3 regions of the Streptomyces sp. AM6-12 genome follow, and region 3 is predicted to be linked to each of the others. Evidence: riboswitches for the same ligand, from Rfam matches in the RefSeq annotation. Region 3 holds a riboswitch; each other region holds the start of a gene.
The links. A riboswitch is a leader RNA that binds a small molecule or an ion and turns the genes downstream of it on or off. The one in region 3 is predicted to bind cyclic di-AMP.

Region 1: another riboswitch for cyclic di-AMP. It lies ahead of ACE4Q9_RS19925 (transglycosylase family protein); the one in region 3 lies ahead of ACE4Q9_RS14065 (transglycosylase SLT domain-containing protein).
Region 2: another riboswitch for cyclic di-AMP. It lies ahead of ACE4Q9_RS17770 (M23 family metallopeptidase); the one in region 3 lies ahead of ACE4Q9_RS14065 (transglycosylase SLT domain-containing protein).

Annotation. Positions count from the first base shown of each region.
Region 1 is NZ_JBIQWN010000001.1:4,384,912-4,388,175, forward strand. Features, by position in the region: gene ACE4Q9_RS19920 (transglycosylase family protein) at 1-981, shown strand, start outside; cyclic di-AMP (ydaO/yuaA leader) riboswitch at 1,159-1,328, shown strand; gene ACE4Q9_RS19925 (transglycosylase family protein) at 1,333-2,049, shown strand; gene eno (phosphopyruvate hydratase) at 2,877-3,264, shown strand, end outside.
Region 2 is NZ_JBIQWN010000001.1:3,925,466-3,928,729, forward strand. Features, by position in the region: gene ACE4Q9_RS17760 (dihydrofolate reductase family protein) at 1-897, shown strand, start outside; tRNA gene ACE4Q9_RS17765 (tRNA-Met) at 944-1,017, shown strand; cyclic di-AMP (ydaO/yuaA leader) riboswitch at 1,316-1,485, shown strand; gene ACE4Q9_RS17770 (M23 family metallopeptidase) at 1,493-2,542, shown strand; gene ACE4Q9_RS17775 (aldo/keto reductase) at 2,610-3,264, shown strand, end outside.
Region 3 is NZ_JBIQWN010000001.1:3,124,723-3,127,986, reverse strand. Features, by position in the region: gene ACE4Q9_RS14075 (NAD(P)-binding domain-containing protein) at 1-83, shown strand, start outside; gene ACE4Q9_RS14070 (HAD family hydrolase) at 251-1,063, shown strand; gene ACE4Q9_RS14065 (transglycosylase SLT domain-containing protein) at 1,098-1,583, opposite strand; cyclic di-AMP (ydaO/yuaA leader) riboswitch at 1,587-1,804, opposite strand; gene ACE4Q9_RS14060 (polyprenyl synthetase family protein) at 2,338-3,264, shown strand, end outside.

The DNA of each region.
Region 1 (3,264 bases), 1.3 Mb from region 3:
TGGGACAAGGTCGCCAACTGCGAGAGCGGCGGCGCCTGGAGCGCCGACACCGGCAACGGGTACTACGGCGGCCTCCAGATATCCCAGGACGACTGGGCCGCGTACGGCGGGACGCAGTACGCCTCCTCCGCCGACCAGGCCAGCCGCTCGCAGCAGATCGCCGTGGCCGAGAAGATCCTCAAGGACAAGGGCACCACGCCCTGGGCCACCTGCGCCCTGCTGTCCGGACTGACCTCGAACTCCGGTTCGGTGAGCGTCGATCCGGGTGTCGGCGACGGTGACAGCGGCAACGGCAGCGGCCAGACCGGCGGCACGACCGACCCGTCCGGGCTGCCCGACCCCTCTTCCCCGGCCGGCACGCCGAGCGGCGACCAGGACGGCTCCGGCTCCGGTTCCGGTTCCGGCAAGGCGTCCACCGGCTCGTCCGGCTCGTCCGACCCCTCCTCTTCGCCGAGCCACGGCTCAGGCACCGGCGCCGGCTCCGGCAAGCAGACCGGCAAGCACGCGAGCCCGCAGCCGGGCAAGCACACCGGCACGCCCGGCCCGGACCCTGCCGACCCGTCCGGCCCGTCCTCCTCGGACCCCTCCGCCTCCACCCCGCCGTCCGCGCCGGCCCACGGCTCCGGAACGCCGGCACCCTCCACCGGTACCCCCGCCAACCCCCAGCAGGCCGCCGGTACTTGGAACCTGGTCGACACCGGGGCCCTCGGCGGCGGGCGCCACCGCGGTGGCCACGCGGACGAAGGCACGGCAAACGGGCAGAACGGCTCCACCTCGGGCCAGCACGCGACCCACGGGCCGGACAGCTACACCGTCCGCCAGGGCGACTCGCTGAGCGCCATCGCCGACTCCCTTGACGTCGACGGCGGATGGCATGCGCTCTACGCCGCGAACAAGAAGGTCGTGGGCGCCGACCCGAACCACATCACCGCCGGTCAGACCCTGAAAGTCGGTGACGAAACGGGCGCGGGCCAGGGCTAGTTGACGCCCCACTTGATCGCTAAATGTCCGGTTTGGCGAAAGTGTGGGATGAGTCTCAGAAGCCCTGATCGTCTTTGAAATTCCGCGGATCACCTGGCTACGGTCAAGGCCGCTCGTCACCACGAGCCCCGGCGGCCGCAACGCCGAATCCTGCCAGCGGCTGCCCGGGAACAGTCGTCGCGTCAAGCGCCGCAGGCAGGAGCGGGGGACCCAAGGTAGGCGCCGGGCCCGGCAGTTGTTGCCGGACCGGCTTGGGGTGAAGCCACGCCTCCGGAAGGAGGGGTGGCCGGGCAACTCAACCGGCCCGAACCCGACAGCTCACCTCGCAGGCGTCGGTGAGGGGATCGTTCCATGCTGTTTTCCGGCAAGGGCAAGCACCGTCGTCCGTCCAAGGCCGTCCGCGCCGTCACGCTCGCCGGTGTCACCGGTGCCGCCGTGGCCGCTCCGCTGATGGCGGCCGGCAGCGCCTCCGCCGCCACCGCTTCCCAGTGGGACACCGTCGCCCAGTGCGAGTCCGGCGGCAACTGGGCCATCAACACCGGCAACGGTTACTACGGCGGCCTCCAGTTCTCCGCCTCCACCTGGGCCGCGTACGGCGGCACCGCCTACGCGCCGACCGCCGACAAGGCCAGCAAGTCGCAGCAGATCTCCGTCGCCGAGAAGGTCCTGGCCGCGCAGGGCAAGGGCGCCTGGCCGGTCTGCGGCACGGGCCTGACCGGCACCCCGTACAACGGCTCCGCCCCGACGACCACGTCGTCGTCCGGCACCGCCACCCGCTCCACGGACCAGCAGGCCGCCACCCGCTCCACCGAGCGCACCGCCCCGGCCCCGTCCAAGTCCACGAGCACGTCCACCGGCTCGTCCACGGGCAAGACCGTCACCACCCCGACCGGCAAGAAGGTCAAGAAGGGCGACGGCGAGTACAAGGTGGTCACGGGTGACACCCTCAGCTCCATCGCGGCCGCGCACCACGTGGCCGGCGGCTGGAAGAAGCTGTTCGACCTGAACAAGGACATCATCGACAACGCCGACCTGATCTACCCGGGTCAGCAGCTCCACCTGAAGTAACCCGGCCCGGCCACGGCCGCGGCGAGCTCCGCAGGGGGCTCGCCCGGCGGCCCGGCCGCGGGGTGCTTCCCCGGACGCCCGGACCCGGCCGGCGGACCGGGGCGCCCGACTCCGCTCACCCCGCCCGGCTCCGCTCACCCCGCCCGGCTCCGCTCACCCCGCCCGGCTCCGCTCACCGGCCCGGTTCCGCTCACCCGGCCCGACGGGCCCCTCGCAGGGGGTAGCCCCCGACGTCGTACGCCCGGTGTCGTACCCCCGACGCCCTCGACGCCGCGCTCCCGATAGGCCCCGACGGCCCGCCCCCGGTGGCCCCGAGGGGCCTCGCCCCTGGCGACCCGCCCCAACGGTCCAGGGGCCACCCACCCCCGGCGGGTCCCCCGGGCCCCAGGCCCCCCCCGGCGGGCCCCAGGCTCCATGCCCCAGGCCCACCCCCAGCGGGCCCCCAGGCTCCATGCCTCAGGCCCACCCCCGGCGGACCCCACGCCCCATCCCAAGGCGGGTCCCCCAAGCCCCCCCCGGCGGGCCCCCCAAGCCCCCCCCCGGCGGGCCCCCCAAGCCCCAGGCCCCGCCCCCGTCCCCCCAACCCCCCCACCCCGGCGCGATTCCCCCGTTCGCGCAGGGGTGGGGTCTTGCGTTCTGCCAGTCCAGCCGGGCCTCCTCCGGGCCCCCTTTGTTCCGGTGGTGAACAATGGGTACCGTCTGCGTGTCCCCGTCGCTCACCAGACGGTCGGTCGGTGGTCCGCGACGCCGGGACGGTTAGGCTCTAGTCGCAAGGGCGCAGCCGCACGGCCGCCTCCCGCACTTCCAGCGTCACATCCAAGAAGGAGATGCTCGTGCCGTCCATCGACGTCGTCGTAGCCCGGGAAATCCTGGACTCCCGAGGCAACCCCACGGTCGAGGTCGAGGTCGGCCTCGACGATGGCAGCACCGGTCGTGCCGCCGTCCCGTCCGGCGCCTCCACCGGCGCCTTCGAGGCCATCGAGCTGCGCGACGGTGACCCCAACCGCTACCAGGGCAAGGGTGTCGAGAAGGCCGTCCTCGCCGTCATCGAGCAGATCGGCCCGGAGCTGGTCGGCTACGACGCCACCGAGCAGCGTCTGATCGACCAGGCCATGTTCGACCTGGACGCCACCGACAACAAGGGCTCGCTCGGCGCCAACGCCATCCTCGGCGTCTCCCTGGCCGTCGCGCACGCCGCCTCCGAGGCGTCCGACC
Region 2 (3,264 bases), 800 kb from region 3:
GTCACCGGCACCGGCGATCTCGACCCCGCGGCCCGCTTCTGGCACACCGGCGGCGACAAGCTCGTCTACACGACCGACGCGGGCGCCGCACGGGTCACCCGTCTCCTCGGCGGCGCCGCCGACGTCGTCGCACTCGGCCCGGAGCTGGACTGGCGGGCCCTGCTCGGTCACCTGCGAGCCGAGCGCGGGATCGGCCGGCTGATGGTGGAGGGCGGCGCGGCCGTGCACACCCAGCTCCTCCAGCAGGGCCTCGCCGACGAGCTCCAGCTCGTGGTCGCCCCGCTGATCGTGGGCGATCCGGCCGCCCCACGGCTGTTCGGTCCCGGCCGCTACCAGGAGGGCCGGCTGCGGCTCGTCGAGTCCCGCCGGATCGAGGACGTCGTCCTGATGCGCTACGAGCCCACCGCGCCCGGCACCGGCCCGGTGCCCACCGCCGCCGACCGGCACTGGCTGCGCACCGCCTGCGAACTGGCCGCGCTGTGCCCGCCCTCGCAAACGGCCTTCAGCGTCGGTGCGGTCGTGGTCGCCGCCGACGGCACCGAGCTGGCCCGCGGCCACTCCCGCGAGGGCGGGGACCCGGTGGTGCACGCGGAGGAGGCGGCGCTCGCCAAGACCGACCCCGCCGATCCGCGGCTGCCCGGCGCCACCGTCTACAGCAGCCTGGAGCCCTGCGCCCGCCGCGCCTCGCGCCCCGCGCCCTGCGCCGAGCTGATCCTGCGGGCGGGGGTGCGCCGGGTGGTGACCGCCTGGCGGGAGCCGGACACGTTCGTGGTGGCGGCCGACGGCACCGGGGTGCTGACGGCCGCGGGCGCCGAGGTCGTCGTCCTGCCCGAGTACGAGCCGCTGGCCAAGGGGCCGAACCGGCATCTGGCCGGCCGATCCGGAGCCCCGTCGTAACCGGTGTGCTTTCCGCCCTGGTGATGGCGTACAGTAGAGACATCGCCGCGGGGTGGAGCAGCTCGGTAGCTCGCTGGGCTCATAACCCAGAGGTCGCAGGTTCAAATCCTGTCCCCGCTACTGATATCTCAGGGCCGGAATCCAGTTCATGGATTCCGGCCCTGAGTGTTTTCCGGACCCCGAAGGGGGGTTACCCCCAGTGACCGTTCGACCGCCCAGCGCATAAGATCTGAGTCACCATCAAAAACCGGGTGACTCCTGAACGGCGGTCAACTCGCCCGGATTGGCGGGCCGCTGGGCGGTAAGTCCACGGGTTTGAACCTTAATGATCAAGCCGAACGGCTTGGAAAGTTCCCCTCCGGTCTATTAACGTTCGATAACGCAGCGCGGTCGTCCCAGCCGTCACCCGAGGCGGCTCCGTGCGCACGCGCCGAATCCCGCGAGGGAACCGGGGAACCACCACCTTGGGGTGAATCACGCGGACACCACCGCGGACTCAGCCGAGTCCACGAGCGGTATACGCGCGTAGGAGACCTTCCTGCTCCGAACCCGTCAGCTAACCCGGTAGGCGGAGGAAGGAAAGGAGCACGCCCCCGTGGCGTCCAACCGTCCCGCCCCCGAAGCACCGTTCGTGCCCGCTCAGCGCGCACCCGAGTCGTTCGGTCCCGGCCCCGACGGCGACGGACCCTGGGAGGAGTGGAACCCCGGCGAGGAGTCCGTCGCCCCGGTCCGCGGCCGCCACCGCGTCGCCAAGCAGCGCGGCGGCTTCGCCCGCAGCTCCACCGTCCTCGGCGTCGGCGTGATCGCCGCCGTCGGCGCGGGCGGCATCGCCAGCGCCAACCCCGGCAAGCCGCCGGTCTCCGTCTCGATGCCCGACCTGCCGGACGTCTCGGTGCCGCACCTGTCCACCGTCGAGCACTTCCTCGGCGACGACTCCGCCGAGACGCCCAAGGCCGAGACCGCCACCGCGCTCACCGACCTCGGGCGGACCACCGAGGGCGCCACGGACACCGGCGCGGGCGAGGCCCTGCGCAACCGGATCATGGCCCAGGCCGAGCAGCAGCAGGGCCAGGCCGACAGCAAGGCCACCGCCGCGATGGTCGCCGCCGCCCAGCAGCAGAGCGACGCGGCGGCCGCCAAGGCGGAGAAGGAGGCCGCCGCCAAGGCCGCCGACGCCAAGGAGCAGGCGGAGGCCGACGCCAAGAAGGCGGCCGCGGCCAAGCGGCTGGCCGCGCTGGCCAAGCAGTACACGCTGCCCGTCGTCTCGTACACGATCACCGGCACCTTCGGGCAGCCCGGCGCCATGTGGTCCTCCGGCTACCACACCGGCCTCGACTTCGCCGCCCCCACCGGCACCCTGATCAAGGCCGTCCACGGCGGCACCATCACCCAGGCCGGCTGGGCCGGCGCCTACGGCTACCGCACCGTCCTCACCTTGGACGACGGCACCGAGCTGTGGTTCTGCCACCAGTCCTCGATCAACGTCTCGGTCGGCCAGAAGGTCGCCACCGGCGAGGTCATCGGCCGCGTCGGCGCCACCGGCAATGTCACCGGCCCGCACCTGCACCTGGAGGTGCACCCGGACGGGCAGCCGACCGCCGTCGACCCCGCGCCCTGGCTGCGCGACAAGGGCCTCAACCCCTGACGGAACCGCGCCGGTTCCCGCACCGGCGGCGGAATGCGGTCATCCGTCGCCGGTGTTGATGTGGAGCATGACTTCTCTGCGCACACTGGGCTCATCCGACCTCGAGGTCTCCCCGCTCTGCCTGGGCGGCAACGTCTTCGGCTGGACCGCCGACGAGCAGACCTCCTTCGCCGTCCTGGACGCGTACACGGCCGCGGGCGGCAACTTCATCGACACCGCCGACGTCTACACCGCCTGGATCGAGGGCCACCAGGGCGGCGAGTCCGAGACCGTCATCGGCAAGTGGGTCAAGGCCCGCGGCAACCGCTCCGACGTCGTCATCGCCACCAAGGTCGGCCAGCACCCGCAGTACCGGGGCCTGTCCGCGGCCAACATCAAGGCCGCCGCCGACGCCTCCCTGGCCCGCCTGGGCACCGACTACATCGACCTCTACTACACCCACTTCGACCAGCCCGAGGTGCCGGTCGAGGAGATCATCGGCGCGCTGGACGAACTGGTGAAGGCCGGCAAGGTCCGGCAGATCGCCGCGTCCAACATCAGCGCCGAGCGGCTCAAGGAGTCCCTGGACTTCTCCACCCGCGAGAACCTGGCCCGCTATGTGGCGCTCCAGCCGCACTACAACCTGGTCTCCCGCGACACCTACGAGGGCCCGCTCCAGGACCTCGTCGCCCGCGAGGGCCTGTCCGCGGTGCCGTACTTCGCGCTCGCCGCGGGCTTCCTGA
Region 3 (3,264 bases):
ACGGCCCGGTGATGCGCTTCGTGTGCGGCACGGAATTCGCCTCCCCGAGACTGGCGGGGCATGTGGCGCGGGAACACGGGTGAGTGTCGGAGGGCGGTTGCGGAGAGTGGGGGCGGCGGCCGCCCCCACCCCCATGAGACCTCTCCTCGACCCCACTTGAAGTCATCGAAGGCGCAAGTCCGGGGAATGACACGGGAGTCGGGGGATGACGCGGGGCTCGGTGGAGGGGATCGGTCCGTATTCTCTGATCATGGTTGCCTCCCCCGCGTACGCACTGATCGCCACCGACCTGGACGGGACGCTGCTGCGCGGCGACGACACCGTCTCCGAGCGCTCGCTGGCCGTGCTCGCGCGGGCGGCGCGGGCCGGGGCCCGGCACCTGGTGGTCACCGGCCGCCCGGCCCCCAGAGTGCGCCCCCTGCTGACCGCCCTCGGCGCCACCGGGCTCGCGGTGTGCGGGCAGGGCGCGCAGCTGTACGACGCCGCGTCCGGCCGCATGCTGTGGTCGGTCCGGCTGGACCGGGAGCTGGCCGAGACCGCGCTCGGAAAGATCGAGGCCGAGACGGGCCCGGTGTTCGCCGCGGTTGACCAGGACGGCACCGACGGGCTCACCCTGATCGAACCCGGATACCGGATGCCCCACCCGACCCTGCCCGCGGTCCGGGTGGCCCGGCGCGACGACCTGTGGCGGGCGCCGATCAGCAAGGTCCTGCTGCGCCACGCCACCCTGTCCGACGACGAGTTGGCGGCGGTGGCCCGCTCGGTCGTGGACTCGCTGGCCACGGTCACCATGTCGGGGCCCGGCACCGTGGAGCTCCAGCCGTGCGGGGTGACCAAGGCCACCGGGCTCGCGCTGGCCGCCGAGCGGCTCGGGGTCCCCGCGGAACGCGCCGTGGCCTTCGGCGACATGCCCAACGACATCCCGATGTTCCACTGGGCGGCGCACGGCGTCGCGATGGCGAACGCCCACCCCGAGCTGAAGGCGGTCGCCGACGAGGTCACGGCGTCGAACGAGGACGACGGCATCGCCGTCGTCCTCGAAAGGCTGTTCCCGGCCGGGTGACCGGGAACAGCGGTGGTATGGCGCCGCAGACGCCTCAGTAGGCGCCGTTGACGTTGTCGATCGAGCCGTAGCGCGCGGCCGCGTAGTTGCAGGCGGCGGTGATGTTGGCGACCGGGTCGTAGATGTTGAACGACGTTCCGGCCACGTGGTACGCGTTGAAGGTCGGGTCGATCACCTGGAGCAGACCCTTGGACGGTATGCCCTTGGCCGCGTTGGAGTCCCACAGGTTGATGGCGCTCGGGTTGCCCGAGGACTCGCGCATGACATTGCGGTAGATGCCGTTGTAGGAGCCCGGAATGCCCTTCTGGGCCATGATCGCGAGGGACTCGCGGATCCAGCCGTCGAGGTTGTTCGGGTACCCGGCGGGCGTGGTGGCGGCCGACGTCGTGCCGGTGGTGGCGGACGCGGTGGCGGCGCCCACCAGGGGCATGGCGAGCACGGCCGCGCCGGTGCCGGCGACGGCGATCAGGCGGACGAGACGGTTGGCGCGGGTGCGGCGCGGCTGAACGGCAGCAGACATGGGGACGTTCCTCTCCTACGCCTGCGAGGTGAGCTGTCGGGTTCGGGCGGGGAGGTGCCCGGCCGTGCCTGGTGAGAGGCGTGGCTTGACCCCAAGCCGTCCCGTGCGAACACGCGGTGCGGCGCGCTGTGTCACGCGCTGCGCCATGTGAGTCGTCCGGTCCGGCGACTTACCTGGGTCCCCCGCTCCTGCCGTACGAATGAGTTCGTCGATGGGTGTACGGGCGGCGGCAGGATTCGGCGTCCGCCCGATGGCTCGGGAAGGTATGCGAGAGCGCATGCCGGGAACAAGCGCGGAATTGTTATATCGAGGCATTTGACCTTGATCAGCAGCCTATGGGGTACTTGATCCTTTGCGAATGCCAACGCTCAACTCGCGTGCGGGGCAAGGCGTGCGGAGGTGTCGGCGGGCCGCCCGCGGGAACGCGGTCGGGTGACCCAATTCACGAAATGGCAAACTGTGGAAAATCGGGCATGGGGGATTCGTCCCCCGGTGGGGTGGAGTCGGCGCTCCACCCCTCTCGGGGATCGCGAAGAAGTTCCCGATTACCTGTTAAATCGATAAATGTCCGTTCTGATGATTCGACCGGGGGTATGCCAGTCATGACCCGATACGTCCCGGACTGGACGGGTGGGCGCAGGGTGGGCGCTCTCGGTGATCGAAACCGGACCGGATACGCTGACTTGAGTGATGGCAGCGACCTATCGACAAACCGCGTAATCGCCAGCAGACACCAGCAGACAGGAGACCCCTCGTGACCGTCGTCGGGCCGTTCGGGCTGAGCGTGCGGGACCAGGCTCTCGAAGCCGATGTCCAGGCCGGATTGGCGGCTGTCGAGGAAGGCCTGCTAGAGGCCACCAAGAGCGAGGTCCCCTTCATCACGGGGGCCGCGCAGCACCTCGTACGGGCCGGCGGGAAGCGCTTCCGGCCGCTGCTCGTGATGCTCGCGGCGCAGTTCGGCGACCCCTACGCGCCCGGCGTGGTGCCGTCCGCCGTGGTCGTGGAGCTGACCCACCTGGCCACGCTCTACCACGACGACGTCATGGACGAGGCGGCCGTGCGCCGGGGCGTGGACAGCGCCAACACCCGCTGGGGCAACTCCGTCGCGGTCCTCACCGGCGACTTCCTCTTCGCCCGTGCCTCCCAGATCCTCGCCGACCTCGGCCCCGAGGCGGTCCGGGTCCAGGCCCTCGCGTTCGAACGGCTGGTCACCGGCCAGATCCTGGAGACCGCCGGACCCGCCGACGGCCGCGACCCGGTCGAGCACTACCTCGACGTCCTCGGCGGCAAGACCGGCTCGCTGGTCGCGGTGGCCTGCCGGTTCGGCGCGATGATGTCCGGCGCCGACGAGACGGTCGTGGACGTGCTCACCCAGTACGGCGAGCGGCTCGGCGTGGCCTTCCAGCTCGCCGACGACGTCCTGGACATCGCCTCCGACTCCCACGAGTCCGGCAAGACCCCCGGCACCGACCTGCGCGAGGGCATCCCGACCCTGCCCGTGCTGCGGCTGCGCGAGCGGGCCGCCCGGCTCGGCCTGCCCGAGGACCTCGCCCTGTGCGAGCTGCTGGACTCCGACCTCAGCGACGACGCCCGGCACGCCGAGGCGCTGGCCGCGCTGCGCGCCCACCCGGCCCTGGAGCAGGCCCGCCGGGACACCGTGCGGTACGCGGAGGAGGCGCGC